Regions from separate parts of the Hyphomicrobium sp. GJ21 genome, predicted to be linked through region 2. Evidence: predicted binding sites of a transcription regulator. Region 2 holds the regulator's gene; each other region holds the start of a gene.

The links. The regulator LexA, encoded in region 2, represses DNA repair genes until DNA is damaged. The targets are predictions, from matches to a motif close to TGTTCNNNNTGTGTTCNG.
Region 1: HYPGJ_RS13960 (PA0069 family radical SAM protein) is a predicted target of LexA. The motif match lies at 1,921-1,938, and genes of this name have one in related genera.
Region 3: recA (recombinase RecA) is a predicted target of LexA. The motif match lies at 2,029-2,046, and genes of this name have one in related genera.

The regions. Positions count from the first base shown of each region.
Region 1 is NZ_CDHO01000003.1:1,187,439-1,192,958, forward strand. It holds gene HYPGJ_RS13955 (ribonuclease HII) at 38-733, opposite strand; gene HYPGJ_RS13960 (PA0069 family radical SAM protein) at 764-1,879, opposite strand; gene HYPGJ_RS13965 (glycosyltransferase) at 2,023-2,727, shown strand; gene moaB (molybdenum cofactor biosynthesis protein B) at 2,724-3,266, opposite strand; gene HYPGJ_RS13975 (GyrI-like domain-containing protein) at 3,355-3,894, opposite strand; gene HYPGJ_RS13980 (uracil-DNA glycosylase) at 4,078-4,932, opposite strand; gene HYPGJ_RS13985 (electron transfer flavoprotein-ubiquinone oxidoreductase) at 5,068-5,520, shown strand, end outside.
Region 2 is NZ_CDHO01000002.1:420,963-426,482, reverse strand. It holds gene pdxH (pyridoxamine 5'-phosphate oxidase) at 1-198, opposite strand, end outside; gene HYPGJ_RS05000 (hypothetical protein) at 352-792, shown strand; gene HYPGJ_RS19525 (hypothetical protein) at 914-1,048, opposite strand; gene HYPGJ_RS04990 (hypothetical protein) at 1,293-1,568, shown strand; gene HYPGJ_RS04985 (hypothetical protein) at 1,638-1,832, shown strand; gene lexA (transcriptional repressor LexA) at 2,017-2,736, shown strand; gene HYPGJ_RS04975 (ComEC/Rec2 family competence protein) at 2,730-5,069, opposite strand; gene gltX (glutamate--tRNA ligase) at 5,180-5,520, shown strand, end outside.
Region 3 is NZ_CDHO01000002.1:37,415-42,934, reverse strand. It holds gene alaS (alanine--tRNA ligase) at 1-389, opposite strand, end outside; gene recA (recombinase RecA) at 843-1,976, opposite strand; gene fae (formaldehyde-activating enzyme) at 2,186-2,743, shown strand; gene HYPGJ_RS03195 (PAS domain-containing sensor histidine kinase) at 3,125-5,520, opposite strand, start outside.

The sequences.
Region 1 (5,520 bases), on a different contig from region 2:
GCGGCGTCTGGGAATACGCATCAAGGTGCGAAGAAATTTATATTTTCGATTCCACCTGCAACCCGAATCCGAGCTGCGCACGCCGTCGCGAAGCCTTTTCGTCGACGAGGCCCAACGCCAATTGCACCGGCCGGAACGAGCGGCGGTGCAGCGCCGAGACGCCAAGTTTTGCAATGGCTGCTTGGTGTTCCGGCGTTCCGTAACCTTTATGCCGTTCGAAGCCGTAGCCCGGATAGGCGCGCGCGAAATCCATCATCAAACGGTCGCGCGTAACCTTGGCGACGATCGATGCCGCCGCGATGGAGAGACATTTTGAATCACCCTTGACGATGGCGCGGACCGACATCGGGATGCGCGGAGTCTTGTCGCCGTCGACGAGGACGAGCTTGGGCGTTTCGCCGAGCTGGCTGACGGCCTCAGCCATTGCCCACAGCGTCGCGCCGAGAATGTTCTCGCGATCGATGCGTTCGACGTCCGCAATGCCGACGCCGACGATCGCGACCTTCATGATACGCCGGTAAAGGAACGCGCGCGAATCTTCATCGAGCGTTTTGCTGTCGTCGATGTTCGCCGGGATCTTGTCGGGATCGAGGATGACTGCCGCCGCCACGACCGGCCCGGCCCAAGGTCCGCGTCCGGCCTCGTCGACGCCCGCGATCGGACGCGATCCGAGCTGATGCTCGGCGGCTTCGAGTTCGAACGTCGGCTTGATGCGCGAATCAGCAATCTTCATGCGCGAGAGTGATCATCGCGCAAGCACCCGTCAAAGCAGCTTCAGTTGTTTTCCCCTGTCGCCTGGTGCCTCGAACAGATCTGTTCGCATCGCGCCGCGTTCGCCGCCGAGCCCGAGCCGCTGCTTCGCGAGCCTGAAGCGCAATGCGATCTGCGTCGCATAGGGGCCTTTGCCGCGCTGGCGCATCCCAAACTCGGGCGTGTAATCCCGCCCGCCATGCATGGATTGTAGAAGCGAGATCACCCGGCTCGCGCGCCCCGGAAATTCCTCCGCGAGCCACTCGCGAAACAGCGTCTTGATCTCCAGCGGCAGCCGCAGAAGCACGTAACCGGCATCCCGTGCGCCCGCCTCGCGTGCAGCCTCCAGGATGGGCTCGATCTCGTGATCGGTAAGTCCCGGAATGATCGGCGCAACCATCGCGGTGACTGGAATTCCAGCTTGCGAGAGCTGTCGCACGGTTTCGAGGCGCCGGGACGGGGTTGCGGCCCGTGGCTCCATCGCCCGTGCAACATGCCGGTCGAGCGTGGTGATCGAGACGGCGACTTTCGCAAGGCCCTTCGCCGCCATCGGCTGCAAAATATCGATGTCGCGCGCGACGAGCGCCGACTTGGTGATGATGCCGACCGGGTGGTTCGTCCGCGCCATGACTTCGAGGATCGACCGCGTGATCCTTCGCTGCCGCTCGATCGGCTGATAAGGATCAGTGTTCCCGCCAAGCGCGATCGTTGACGGCCGGTAGCCGGGCTTGGCGAACTCGCGCTCCAAAAGCGTGGCGGCTTCCGATTTCGCGTAGAGCTTCGTTTCAAAATCGAGCCCGGCCGAGTGCCCGAGATAGCAATGGCTCGGCCGCGCATAGCAATAAATGCAGCCATGCTCGCAGCCGCGATACGGATTGATCGACGCTTCAAACGAAATGTCGGGACTGTCGTTGCGCGCGATGATTGATTTCGCGGTGTCCTCGAACACCTCGGTCTTGAACGCGCCGAGTTCGGCCAAGCTTTCCCAGCCGTCGTCAAAGACCTCGTGCACGTCTTTCTCGAAACGCCCGCTGGCGTTCGAGCGCGCACCCCGGCCGCGCCGGCGCTCCACATCGACGACGTGAACGTGGCGATCGTTGGGATGTTCGGGTTCGCGAGAGGAAGCCACGGCAGCCTTTCATTTGCGATGCCCTCTTGTAGCAAAGAAGCGAGAACAAATAAAGAACAAAACTCTTCCGGAATCTTCGCGCTGGGCGGCATGCGGCGAGGACTGCGCTTGTCGCTCGGGTGATCGCGTGCCAGTAAACACGCATGATCACGGTTATCGTCGCTGCGCATAATTCGGAGCACACGCTCGGGGCCGCGCTAACCGCCCTCGTGCCGGCGGCGATCGACGGTATCGTCCGCCAGGTAATCGTCGTCGACGGCGGCTCAACGGATCAAACCGCGAAAATCGCAGATCTCGCAGGCGCCGATTTCATCTCGAACGCGCCAGGACGCGGTCGGCAGTTCGCGCAAGGCGCGGCCCGGGCACGCTTTCCGTGGCTATTGTTTTTGAGCGCCGACACGGTTCTCGCGGAATGTTGGGAGCGCAGCGCCACCGCCTTCATGCGCAGCGTCGATCTCGGCGAGCGCTCGCCCGCTGCCGCCGCATTCGCTTTTCGCATTGATGACACCGGATTCAAGCCGCGCCTGTTGGAGCGTCTGTTCCAAATGCGATGCAAACTCTCGCCGATGCCGTACGGCGATCAGGGCTTGCTCATTTCGCGTCAGTTGTTTGACGCCGTCGGCGGTTATCAGGACTTGCCGGTGCTCGAAGACGTCGATCTGGCGCGCCGCCTCGGCCGTCGGCGCTTGGCGATGCTCGACGCGCAAGCCATCGCGTCGTCCGAACTCTACCGGCGCGACGGCTATCTGTTGCGCTCGCTGCGCAACCAGATCTGTCACGCGCTCTTTGGCTTGGGGCTTCCGATCAACGTGATCGCGCGGCTCTATCGCGCGGGCGCGGCGTCTTAACCCGCGTTCCGGTGTTCTTCGAGCCTCGGCATGATCTCGACGAAATTGCAGGGCTGGTGCCGCGCGTCGAACTGAAACTTCAAGATGCCGTCCCACGCGTCACGGCACGCGCCGGGCGATCCCGGCAGGCAGAAGATATACGTTCCGTGTGCGACGCCCGCACAAGCGCGGGACTGAACGGTCGACGTACCGACTTTCTGATACGACAGCATGTGAAACAGGATCGAAAAGCCTTCGATGTCCTTTTCGAACAGCGGCTTCACGGCTTCCGGCGTCACGTCGCGGCCTGTAAAGCCGGTACCGCCTGTGGTGATGACGCAATCGATCTGCGAGTCGTCGATCCAACCTTTGACGGCGGCTGTGATAGCGTTCGCGTCGTCTCGGACCAGTTTGCGATCGGCGACGACGTGGCCCGCTTCGGTGATGAGCTTCGCCAGCAGGTCGCCTGATTTGTCTTCGCTTGCCGAGCGCGTGTCCGACATCGTCAGAACGGCAATCCTGACCGGAATGAAAGTACGATTTGGGTCGATGCCGGCCATTGGAGAGTCCTCGCGTCACGGACGAACAGAGGCACGAACTTTGGCCGTATGGCTGATCTTCGTCCAGCGGCGAAAGCGCCGCGTCGGCCTAAAAGTTCGCGGCCATGCGTGATGGGATGATCTCTTCGACGGTGCTTACCGGCACGCAGATATCGGAGCGCAAATCCTGGTCTGCATAATTGTTCGGATTGTCCATATAGATCGAAACGACCGGGCGATGTTGATCAAAACAAAGTCCCGGCAACGGCTGGAACCGCGCGTAAACATTTTCGACGGCGGACCGCATCTGGTCGTAGCTTCCCGAGAGACGGTGGCAGGCGTAGGGACCGGCGGGAAGCGTCGTGATCCCGAACTCGGGCAGCGACCTCTCTTCGATGCTGGATCGGATTTCAACGCAGGCGTCGTATCGGCAATTCTTGGAACCGACGTCGAGCGGATTATCGTGCGCCATGCCGTAACCCCGCCCGATCGACTCGTAGAGTCCGCGGTCGTCGAGCAGCCGGAACAGACGCTCCCAGGCTTTAGGAATGACGTCGCCATAGGATCCTGTCGCGCGGACGTAGATCAAGCGCGTCGGGCGCAGATAGAGCAGGATCGAGTGAGGATTGTACATTGCGGCACCGGCCACTCGGAGGCCGCCCTACTGAAATACGTGAATTGGTCCGTATGCACCATAAGGCGCGTGCAGTTTTCCCTCGGCTTAAGTGAATGTCTAAAATTTTATCGAATTTTGAGATGCGGGTCGCTTCACTGCGAAGAACCGGAAGCACGGTGAAAGAAGCATCAAATTAACAGAATATGCTTCGGATGCTCAAAGCTTGGATCGGATCTGCAACAGATCCAGCCATGCCAGGTTTTTTGCGGCCGGAGTCCGCAACAAGTAGGCGGGATGCAGCGTCGCGAGCGCCTGGATCTTGCGGTCGCCGACCGTCAACTCCCGCCACTTTCCCCGCAGCCGCATGATGCCTTCGGCAACTCCGAAAAGCTCCTTTGCGGCGGACCCGCCGACGGCCACGACGATTTTCGGAGCGACTAGCTCTATCTGGCGCTCGAGAAACGGGCGGCAGGCGAGGGCTTCCTGTGGCGTCGGCGTGCGATTGCCCGGCGGCCGCCAGTAGACGATGTTGGTGATGTGCACGTCGGATTCACTGAGCCCGATGGCGGCGAGCATCTTGTCCAACAGCCGGCCCGCGCGGCCGACGAACGGCTTTCCTTCCAGATCCTCATCGCGGCCCGGCGCTTCGCCGACGATCATGAGGTCGGCGGCCGGAGCGCCGCGATAGAAGCAGAGTTTCGTCGCGGTCGCCTTGAGGCCGCAGCCGTCGAAGCTCTTGAGCGCGGCTTCGAGCGCTTCGAGCGATGGCGCCTCGCGCGCGATTCGCCGGGCACCAGTCTCGGCTTCGCTGGCGCCGAGCGGTGTCGCAGCCCTCGGGCGGGTTACGTCCGCCGGCGGATTTTGTGGCACGGGACGTCGCGACGACGCGCTCTCGGGCGGCACTCGCGCTGGCGCATCGTCCGGCCGAGGCCAGGCGAACGCCGCGCCGGGGGGCGTCGGACCGCGTGCCAGCCAGTCGCAACTCGTTTCATCCACAGCGGCATCGGCCCCCATGGCTTGAAACCAATCGAGCAGCGCAAGCATTTCCTCTCGGGAAGCCAGTTTGGTCATCGGGGTCAGGATAAAGGTATTGTTCGCCGGATGCACGCGGCGGCGCGCCGCTGGCGGCAAGATCTTCGCTCAACTTGACGCCTCCAGACGGGCGACCTAATCGAAATCGATGGTTTTTCAGAAAACGGATACAAAATGACGATGACCGCGGAGGAAACGGGTTTGCCCCCGCGCGAGGCAATGGAATTCGACGTCGTGATCGTCGGCGCAGGACCAGCCGGTCTCGCGGCCGCCATTCGCCTCAAGCAGAAAGCTGCAGCCGCGGGCGCGGAAATTTCCGTCGTCGTCGTTGAAAAGGGGTCCGAGGTCGGAGCCCATATCCTGTCGGGCGCCGTCATCGATCCGATCGGCCTGAACCGCCTGATCCCGGATTGGAAAGAACGCGGAGCGCCCGTCGAAACGCCCGTTACCGAAGACGTGTTTCTCGTGCTCGGACCGGAAGGCGACGTTCGCCTCCCGAGCTGGCCGATGCCGCCCTTGATGAAGAACCACGGCAACTACATCGTGAGCTTGGGCTCGCTCTGCAAATGGCTCGGCGAGCAGGCGGCCGAACTGGGCGTTGAAATCTATCCGGGCTTTGCCGCCGCG
Region 2 (5,520 bases):
GTCCACGCCCTTCAGCAGAAGCGTTCGCACGTTCGGCAACCCCGACTGATCGACGGTCGCGACCGACATCGCATTCGGATCGTTGATCTCGGATTTCTCGGCCTCGGCCATCCAGGCATGAAACAGCGCGAACGGGTCTTCCGCCGCGCTGAAATCCGGTGTGCTGCTGCCTGCGGGGACGTTCGTCGCTTCACTCATGTTGCATGCTCAATGTTTGCTTTTCGGCGCTGGACGTCTTGCCTTGAGTCTTCGCGACCCAGCTCTTCAGCACCCTTTAACCATACGAGGGCAAAATTGCCTTATCGCCTTGTATGGCCGTTCGAATGTTTTCGTCGCGTAGAAAGTAGCGTCATGTCGGATAACGCGTCTCTTTTCCCCTTTGCCGCAGTCGGCCTGACGGCCTTCGCGCTCGTCACCACGCTGTTTTTCGTTCCCGAGATCGCGCACGCCCGTGAAGCGACCGCTGCCGCCGACTGTCTCTGCCTCAAAGGCACCGACAGCGATCTGAAGCCCGCCGCCATCGAACGCCCCAGCCTAAACGAAAGCGATGAGATCGCGGCGCTCGAAAGCGTTCAACTGGCATTGACCGAAATCGCAGACGGCTCGAGCTACATCTGGCACCGCAATCACGGCCGCCTGTCCGGCATCGTCCAGCCGGTCTCCTCGTTCAAGGCCGTCAACGGATCCGTGTGCCGCTACGCTGTCGTGGTGCTCAGCAGCCTCGACGTCACGAAGCGCACCGAGATCGTCGCCTGCCGCCTTCCGACCGGCATCTGGCAAGTCGAAAGCTAATTTCCCCGACTATTCATTTTTTCCGATCCCACAAAACGAAAAAAGGCGGCCGCGATGGCTGCCTTTTTTCCGAATGGTGCGGACGGACGCTGGAATTCGAGCATCGCGGCTCGACCGCCTCTCACCGGCGGCTGCCGGAAAAATGGCTTCCGGGCATGAAGTGATGGCGCCCGTTGCCGACGACGGCATTGGCGATCACCGTGCCGATGACGGTCACGATGACCCCGATCACGATTTGTGAAAAAACGCCTCGCATGAGCCGATGACTATCCCGCTTGAACGGCGAAAATGTGTGGTGCCACGGCGCTGAGAACTGCCGGAAAGGCTCAATCCGTCGATTTTCCACACCGCTGAACGCTCCGGGCGACATGGAAAGCTCTCGCGCCTTGACCGGCGCGCAAAATCCAACCGATGAATTGAGGGCCTTTGCTCTGCGTCGAAACGTTGGTTTCGATCCGGCCGCGGTGCGAAGGCCGTATTTTATCGATGTTGGAGATCTGATGGCTCACTACGCGATCAGCTTTGAAGTCCGCGATTCACGTCACAGCCCCCACATTCGGGCGAAACTGGAGGGCATGGGCGCGGCGCGGCTGCTGGAGTCGTTGTGGGTGCTGACGTCGCCGAAGTCAGCGCCGCAAATCCGCGACGAGCTACAGAAGATGATCGACCTCGATGATGCCGTCGCCGTGATCGAGCTGAAAGCCGGTTCCTATTGGTCGTGCCTTAGGGCGAAACATGCCGGCGTCATGTGGTTGAAGCGATGCATCGCGTACTGACGGTGACCGCAAGAACCATCGCCAGTTTCGGGCGTTAAGCGCAAAACGAGCTTTGGGACCCGCGCGATCATGGACGATATCGAGAAGCATGCGCGGCAGTATCTCAAAGCCCTGTACGGCATCGGCGAGACGTCCGACACGGTGCTTCCGGCTCAGAATCTGCCCGCGATACTCGCATTCGCCCGGCAGGAAGGCTGGATCGTCGAAAGCCCCGAAGGCGGCCACGGCCTCACTCCGCTCGGCGTGAAAGAAATCAGCAAATAACGCACGATGATCCGACGGCGCGTTCGCGCGAGCAGCTTAACACTTGCGGAACGAGACGAGAACGTGTAGCGTACATACACGATTTGTACTTGGCATCCGGCATTGAAGTCACTCCGATCGGCAGCGTTCGCGCCGCATGTGCCTTCAGCCGAACGACAGCCAAAGGGGGCTCGAGACCTACGCTATGCTGACGGAAAAACAGAAAGACCTGCTGATGTTCATTCACGAACGCATGCAGGAGCGCGGCGTGCCGCCGTCCTTCGACGAAATGAAGGACGCTCTCGATCTCCGTTCCAAATCCGGCATTCACCGGCTGATCACGGCGCTTGTTGAGCGCGGCTTCATTCGCCGCCTGCCGCATCGCGCCCGCGCCATCGAGGTGATCAAGCTTCCGGAAAACCAGATCGCCGCCGTGGCCTCTACGACGCCAGCCGCGCCACGAGGGTTCCAGCCGAGCGTCATTGCAGGAAGCGGCCCAAAGCCGAATGTGGCGCCGCCGCCGTCGCACGTCATCGACGCACGCACCGTTTCGGTTCCGGTCATGGGCCGCATCGCAGCCGGCACGCCGATCAGCGCCATTCAGAACCATACGCACGACATCGCCGTTTCGCCCGACATCCTGACCAACGGCGAGCACTTTGCGCTTGAAGTCAAAGGCGATTCGATGATCGAGGCCGGCATTCACGACGGCGATACGGTCATCGTGCGTCGCTGCAATACGGCCGAGAACGGCGACATCATCGTGGCTCTCGTCGAAGGCGAAGAAGCGACGCTGAAGCGGCTTCGCAAGAAGGGCTCGACGATCGCGCTCGAGGCCGCCAATCCGGAATTCAAGACGCGCATCTTCGGTCCCGATCAGGTCGACATTCAGGGACGGCTCGTGGGATTGCTGCGCCGCTACTGAGGCTCCTGGCCGTCGTCCATGCCGGCGAATTCGCCGGGGTCGTCGTCATGCAACGCTCTGGTTTCCGGCGGCGCGTTGTCAGCGCTGAACATCGAAGGGTCGCCTCGCTTGGCCGCGACGATTTCTGCCGCGTCTAGGATACGTGGCTTCGGTAACGTCGCTGGCGGATCGCCGGCACCCGCAGCATTCGATGACCTCCGCTGCGGGAGAACGCTCCACGGCCGCTCGCCGCGATGCGCTGCGACCGTCTCCAATCGAACGCGCGGCTCGGGGCTCGCCTCGTCGCGCGCGAGGTAAAGCGCGTAGGCGCCGTTGCGCCAGCGATCGAACACGTCGATCACGGTTCCCGGAACTGCGCAGTCGGCCGGCTTCGGGTCATCCAGAATCAGGATATCGGCGTTGAGGCAATCGTCGGCGACAGCTGCCGGGTGCCGCGCAACGGCGACGGTCGCGCCTTTGACGTGCGCGATACATCCGACCGCGTCGCAACTGAACGCGCCGCCTGCCTGAGCGTCGCGCGCCGATCGTCCGTCTCCGTCGTATTCGAGCCAGCGTTCGAGATCGTACTTCGCCCCGTGCGCGGGCAGCGACGAAAGCTTGCCCGACGCGTCGCGGACAGCAACCAGCGTTCCTTTTTGCGCAACGAGCACGTCCGGCCGCGGCATCCAGGGCGTCGCAACAAGCCCAAGCAGCGCAAGACTCGCGCCGACGAGACGGATGCGCGTCCGCCAGAGCGTCAGCCACAGCCCGCCGATGAGCATCAAGGCAAATGCGATGGTTGGAATCTCCGGCAGGTGGCCCACTGCGCCCGGAAGCGCTCCCACCGTGTTCGCGCACCACGCCATGCCGTCGATGCCCCAGGCCATCGGCTTCAGCGCAATCCATTCCAGCCCGAACGGCATCAGAATCATGGCGCCGAGCGCGGCCGGCATCACGATGATGTTGCAGATCGGAATGGCGATCATGTTCGCCAGCACCGCATACTGCTGACTTTGATGAAAGTTGTAGGCGGCGAACGGCGCGACGGCGACGCTGGCGATCAGCGTGGATGCGATGATCTCGCCAAAGAATTTGACGACGCGCGCGACCGGATGCGGCCGTGAGTTCGTTCCGAGAAAACGCGTCAGAAGTTCATGCGCCGCGACGAGCGCCGTCACGGCCGCGAACGACATCTGGAAGCCCGCGTCGAGGAGACTTTCCGGAAAGACGGCGAGAATCAAGAATGCGGCGAGTGCGACGTTTCTGAGCGCCAGCGCCGGACGATCGATCAGCACCGCGCCGAAGATGATGACGATCATCAACGCCGAGCGGACCGTCGCGAACGCGCCGCCCGAAATCGCGAGATAACCCAGCGCGCCGAGAATGCCGATCGCCGCAGCAATCTTTTTGATCGGCAACCGCAAAGCAAAAAACGGAACCGCGGCGAGAAGCAGTCGAACGGAATAGAAGAGCGCGCCTGCCATGATCACCATGTGCAGGCCCGAGATCGACAGGATGTGAAACAGTCCTGAGTTCTTGAAGGCGTTGTTGGTCTCGGCGCTGATGCCACCGCGCTCGCCGGTGATCAGCGCCAGAGCGATCTCACCTGTTTCGCCAGGAAGCACCGCGCGAATGCGCGTGGCGATCAGTTGGCGGAGGGTTTCGATGCCACGCCGGTACTGGGCCGTGAGTGTGCCGCCATCGGCATGCGCCTCGATCGCGGGCGGCGCGAAGGCATAGCCGACAGCTCCGACCTGATCGAACCAAGCCGTGCGCGCGTAGTCGAAACCTCCCGGCAGCGCAGGCTTCGCGGGCGGCGACAGGTTCGCTTTCAAGCGTACGCGGTCACCCGGCTTGGCCTTCGACTGCGAGGACATCGTCCGAACACGGACGACCGCGGGCGTCGCTTCCGGCGCGAGGCCCGCAATCGATGGCGACGCGATGGTCAACCGCTGGCCGCGCGGATATTTGACCTCGACGAGCGTCACTGTGCCGGTGATCTCGGCATTGCGCAGCGCCTTCGTCAGCACCGGCGCGCGAACCGTTTCGACGCGCAGCTTGGCGACGGCGAACCCAAGTCCTGCGAGAAGTAGTCCCGTTAGGATGGCCGATGGCAACGAACCACGTGTCGACGCCAGCCGCAAAATAATCGCCAGAGCCAACGGCACAAAGGCGACGATGAGTTGCGGTTCGACGGGCAGCGCGAAGTAGGCCGCGATGCCGACTCCGAAGCAAACCGGTGACCAGAGAAAGAATTGCTCGCGTTCGCTCTCGAGCGCGAGCGCAAGGCTTCGCGTCCCATGCGAGGGCGCGGCAATCAGCGCAGCATCGAGGTCGCCCGCGTTGACGGACATTTCCGGACCGAATGCGAATGGTGGGAGGTTCCCCGCCCCCTTAACTTGTCGTGGTCGCCATGCTACGAGCGGAGCTTCATTCCCTCAAGGCCGATAAGCGAAAAGGTCCGATGACTGAGACCGCGACTTCCAGTGCGCCCGTCGTTCGATTTGCGCCCTCCCCTACCGGATATCTTCACATCGGCGGCGCGCGCACGGCGCTGTTCAACTGGCTTTACGCGCGGGGCCGTAACGGCAAATTCCTGCTGCGCATCGAGGACACCGACCGCGAGCGCAACAACGAGCAGGCAATTGCCGCCATTCTCGACGGCCTGGCCTGGCTCGGTCTCTCCTGGGACGGCGAGGCCGTCTCGCAGTTTGCCCGTGCCGACCGGCATCGCGAAGTCGCAGCCGAATTGCTGAAGCGCGGCGCGGCCTATCACTGCTACGCCTCGCCCGCCGAGATCGATGC
Region 3 (5,520 bases), 380 kb from region 2:
TAGATCGTGACGAGCAGGCGCTTCGCGTCGAGGCCGAAATCCTTGGTCAGCAGATTCCAGGCCAGCTCGATGGCGCGGTCCTTGAAGTAATCGCCGAACGAAAAGTTGCCGAGCATCTCGAAGAACGTGTGATGGCGCGCGGTGTAGCCGACGTTGTCGAGGTCGTTGTGCTTGCCACCGGCGCGGACGCACTTTTGCGATGAGGCGGCGCGCGGGATGGCGCGCGTCTCCTGCCCGGTGAAGACGTTCTTGAACTGCACCATGCCGGCATTGGTGAACATCAGCGTCGGGTCGTTGCGCGGCACGAGCGGCGACGACGGCACGACCTCGTGACCGTTCTTGGCGAAGTAGTCGAGAAACGAAGAGCGGATTGCGCTGACGCCAGCCATGTGTGCCTTCAAGCCTTATTCGCGGACATAACCGCCCGGACCGAAGCGTCCCTGGAACGGTTCAAGGCCGCCGTTGTAGCGGCGGCCCTGGAGAGTGTCCAGAAACGGAAGGTGAGACGGAAAGGCCGGTCTCACGGCACGGGATGGCAACTCCGTCCGCCACGAATATTGCAGGCCCTGTCTCCGTCATGCCCGCGAAGGCGGGCATCCGTCCGAGCATCCGACAAACCGCAAGGCATCGGCTTGGGCAGATCCCGGCCTGCGCCGGGATGACGGTTGTATAGTGGGCGCACTCCCTTCCGTCATTCTCGGCTGAGCGCAGGCGAAAACCTGGATCCAGAGTAAATCTCGTCGAAGGCGCTATAATGAGCCTCCGGCAGTTTTATGCAGGGTCCCCGAACGGCTCACGGTTTTGCCGTTCGAGGATGATGATGTTCTCCGACGTTCGATTCGTCAGCGCTTGGCCTTGGCGACTTTCTTGGTGTCTTCGTCGGGCAGGACGCCGTCCTCGTCCGGCTCCTCGCCGTCATCCTCGCCCGCGTCCGGGTTGACCAGCATCTTCTCGACGATCAGACCAGCGTTGGCGCGTATGGCGTTTTCGATCTCGGCGGCGATCTTCGGGTTTTCCTTGAGATACGTCTTGGCGTTCTCGCGGCCCTGGCCGATGCGGTCGCCGTTATAGGACATCCAAGCGCCTGACTTCTCGACGATGCCAGCCTTGACGCCCAAGTCGATCAGCTCGCCGACTTTCGAGACGCCCTCGCCATACATGATGTCGAACTCGACCTGCTTGAAGGGCGGCGCGACCTTGTTCTTGACAACCTTGACGCGGGTCTGGTTGCCGACCGTTTCCTCGCGCTCCTTGATCTGGCCGATGCGGCGGATATCGAGGCGGACGGAGGCATAGAACTTCAGCGCGTTGCCGCCCGTCGTCGTTTCCGGGTTGCCGAACATGATGCCGATCTTCATGCGGATCTGGTTGATGAAGACGACCATGCACTTCGATTTGGAGATCGAGCCGGTCAGCTTGCGCAGCGCCTGACTCATCAAGCGCGCCTGCAGGCCCGGCAAGCTGTCGCCCATCTCGCCTTCGAGTTCGGCCTTCGGCGTCAGAGCGGCGACCGAGTCGACGACCAGCACATCGACGGCGCCGGATCTGACGAGCGTATCGGCGATCTCAAGCGCCTGCTCGCCGGTATCGGGCTGCGAAATCAGAAGGTCTTCGATCTTGACGCCGAGCTTCTTGGCATAGCCCGGATCGATCGCGTGCTCGGCGTCGACAAAGGCGCAGATGCCGCCGCGCTTCTGGGCTTCCGCCACCACGTGCAGCGCAAGCGTGGTCTTGCCCGAGCTTTCGGGACCATAAATCTCGATAATGCGGCCCTTGGGCAGGCCGCCGATGCCGAGGGCGATATCAAGCCCGAGCGAGCCGGTCGGTATCGCTTCGATATCGACCTTGTCGTTGGCGCCCAAGCGCATGATCGACCCTTTACCGAAGTTCTTGTCGATCTGTTGAAGCGCGTGTTCGAGCGCCTGCTTCTTGTCCATCTTGCCCCCTTCGAGCACAGTCCAATCCGGCCGTTCCATCGTCGTCGTCCCTCAATATGGCAAGCGCCCAGCGCCTTCAATTAAGGATATATGTACCCTATTTGTTCCACTCGCGTCAATCACGTTTTGTTCTCGCGTCGCTCAAATAAGCGGAACTTATAGAGTGGACAGGGGTCAAGTGGGCTATCGGTCCGCTATTCGGCATGATGAGCCGGAATGATTTCAGGAACCAAGACGAGGTATCAGACATGAGCGCATCAAGCGGCCGTTTCGGCATCCGGGTCGGCGAAGCCCTGGTCGCGGGCGGCCCGCCAGGCACTGCGGCGGAACCCGAAGTTGCGATCGGCGAAATGGACGGCCCGTTCGGCACGGCCTTCGCGACGCTTCTCGGCGACCAGACCAAAGGGCACAGCAAGGTGCTGTCGCTGCTCAACACCGACGTCATGGTGCGTCCGCCGACGCTGTGCGTCAGCAAGGTGACGGTCGAGAACGAGCGCTACACGAACATCCTCATGGGCACCGTTCAGTATGCGACGTCGATGGGCGTGCTCGACGCCGTGCGTGCTGGCGACCTGCCCCGCGACAAGGTCGATGATCTCGGCATCATCGTGTCGGTGTGGCTCAACCCGTCAGTTGCGACGATCGAGAAGCTCGACCACAAGATCCTGTTCGATATTCATCGCAAGGCGACGGCGCTCGCCATTCACAAGGCGATGACCTATCAGCCGACGATCGACTGGCTGCTGGAGAACCAGGACAAGGTCATTCACAAATATTTCGAGAAGGGTCTCAAGGGCGAGATCTAAGGTTCGATCAAGCTCGGACGGCAAACATCTGCGTCGAGTTCGTTCCGATATGCGGGCGGTGCACTGATCATCAGGTGCCGCCCGCATTCATTTCTGCTGCAGACGATCCGCATGGGTCTTCACCTCGCGCTCGGCCCCTCCCCTGACGGGAGGGGAGAAGTGGCGTTTGGATAGAGATCTTCAGACGACGCTCGAAATTCTGGCTGGCTCTGAAGTTCTTTCGTCATTCTCGAACGGCTGAGCATGCGAAGGCCGTTTGGGAATCCAACAGAAGAATTGCCCAAGGCTCAATATTGCGTCTGCGACAAGTCTTGTGCTGGATCCCCGGCCTTCGGCTCGGCTTCGCCGCGCTCGGCCGAGGATGACGAAGCGAGAGGATTTCTACTTCGCCAGCTCTTCCTTCACTTTCGCGGCGAGTTGGGGAAGAGAGAACGGCTTCGGCAGGAAGGCGAAATTGTCGGAGCCCATGCTCTCGCGGAAGGCTTCGTTCGGATAGCCCGAGACGAAGATCACCTTGATCGACGGATTGCGCTTCCGCAGTTCCTTGAACAGCGCGGGGCCATCCATCTCCGGCATCACGACGTCCGAGACGACGATGTCGATCTCACCTTCATTCGCCGCCATGATCTCGAGCGCTTCGACGCCGTCGGTCGCTTCCAGAACCTGATAGCCCTGACGCTTCAGCGCGCGCACCGCGAACTGGCGAACCTCGACCTCGTCCTCGACGAGCAGCACGCGGCCAGTGCCGGTGAGATCGGTTGCCTGGAGTTCCTTCTTGCCGGCGGCGACGGGCTGCGGACGCACGGCTGCAGGCTCTTCGTTGTCCTCGACGACATAGCGCGGCAGGAAGATCTTGAAGGTCGTGCCCTTGCCGAGTTCGCTTTCGGGGAAAATGTAGCCGCCCGACTGCTTGATGATGCCATAGACCGAGGCGAGGCCGAGACCCGTGCCCTTGCCGATGCCCTTGGTCGTGAAGAACGGCTCGAAGATCTTCGCCATCACTTCCGGGCTCATGCCGGTCCCGGTGTCGGAGATTTCGAGCAGCACGTATTCGCCCGGCGTGAAGCCCGCAGCGGGACTCATGCGCTGGCTTTCGCGCTCGGTGACGTTCTGCGTGCGGATCGTCAGCTTGCCGCCGTCGGGCATGGCGTCGCGAGCGTTGCGCGCGAGGTTCAGAATGACCTGATACAGCTGGTTGCTGTCGGCGCGGACGTACCAGAGATCGCGGCCCGCCTGGAACTGCAGATCGATCTTCTCGCGCACCTGCGTCTTGAGCATGGCGCGCATATCGGACGTCAGCTCGTTCAGATCGAACACAGAGACCTGCTGCATCTGCTTGCGCGAGAAGCCGAGCAGTCCGGCGACGAGATTGGCAGCGCGGTTCGCAGCCGACTGGATGTTCTTGATGTCCTTGTACGACGGATCGCTCGGACGGTGCGTTTGCAGCAGCAAATCCGAAAAGCCGATGATGGCCGTCAGCACGTTGTTGAAGTCGTGCGCGATGCCGCCCGCCAGATTGCCGACGGCTTCCATCTTCTGCGCCTGCGAAACCCGGTCCTCGAGCTGCTTCTGCTCGGTCGCGTCGATGACGTAGAGCGCAGCTGCGGCGCCGCCAGACACGGCGGCAAGCGGCGACATGAACACGCGGCAGGTGAACTGCTTCTGATCGCCCGCCGTGATCTCGATCGGCTGCACGTTGCCGCGCCCGGCGAGGACTTCGGCGAGTCCTTCTTCGATGCGCGTGCGCTCGCCAGCGTCGCCGGTGCGGCCCAGCGCTTCGCAAGCCAGAACGTCCTGCGCAGGTCGTCCGTCGAGCACGAGGCGCATGAATGCGGGGTTGCAGCTCGCGATCCGGCCTTCGCCGTCGATCGTCGCGATGCCGAACGGCGCCGACTGGAAGAACTGCGAGGCGCGAACGTCCTGCGGCGTCCGATCTCCGAGACCAGCCGTCAGACGGTTGATAGCGGTGATCGTGAAACCTTCATCGGGATGACCGCCCGCTGGTTCGACGAGCAGCGTCAGCGGTACCATGCGGCCGTCCTGCCGCGTCAGGTCGAGATCGACGACGCGCTGATCGGCTTCCGGGATCTCCGCCATGTTCTCGAGAAGGCGTGCGCCGTCGCCGCCCGCAAGTTCGGCCAGGCGCAGATGATGCGTCCGGAGCGAGCCGACCGGATAGCCGAGCCACTGCTCGAACGCGGCGTTGACGTGAAGAATGGTGCCGTCGCCGGCGATCGACATGAAGCCCGCCGGCATCGTGTCGAAGGCTGCGAGCGCGGTTTCAAGCGTGCCGACGCGCTGCGCTTCTTGCGCCTTGTCTTTCGAAATGTCCCGGATGCGCCACAGCGCGAGACGCTGCCGCAGAAGCGTGCCGTCGCCATTGCCGGTCGAAACGAACGGGCGCACGGAAATCCTGACCCACGCCGGGCGGCGCGACGGGCCTGGACGCAATCGGACATCCTCGCTGCGGCTCTCGCCGCGTTCGGCGGCGCGCGTCAGGCGAAAGAGAGCTTGCGTCGCTTCGGGCTCGGCGCTCATCACGGCATCGAGCGCCGCGAACGGTCCCGCTTCATGACGGCCGAACATATCTTCGAGCGCCGAATTCGCGTACACGACCGTACTGTCTTGATGCGCGAGAATCTGCGGTTCGTCGCTGGCGTCGGCGGCAGCCTTGAGCAGATCGCCCGGCGCCACGCGCGCTCCGATGCGAATGTGTCCAGCGGCGACGCCAAAGATCAGGAACATGCCGAGCATTGCCAGAACCGCGATCACGGTCA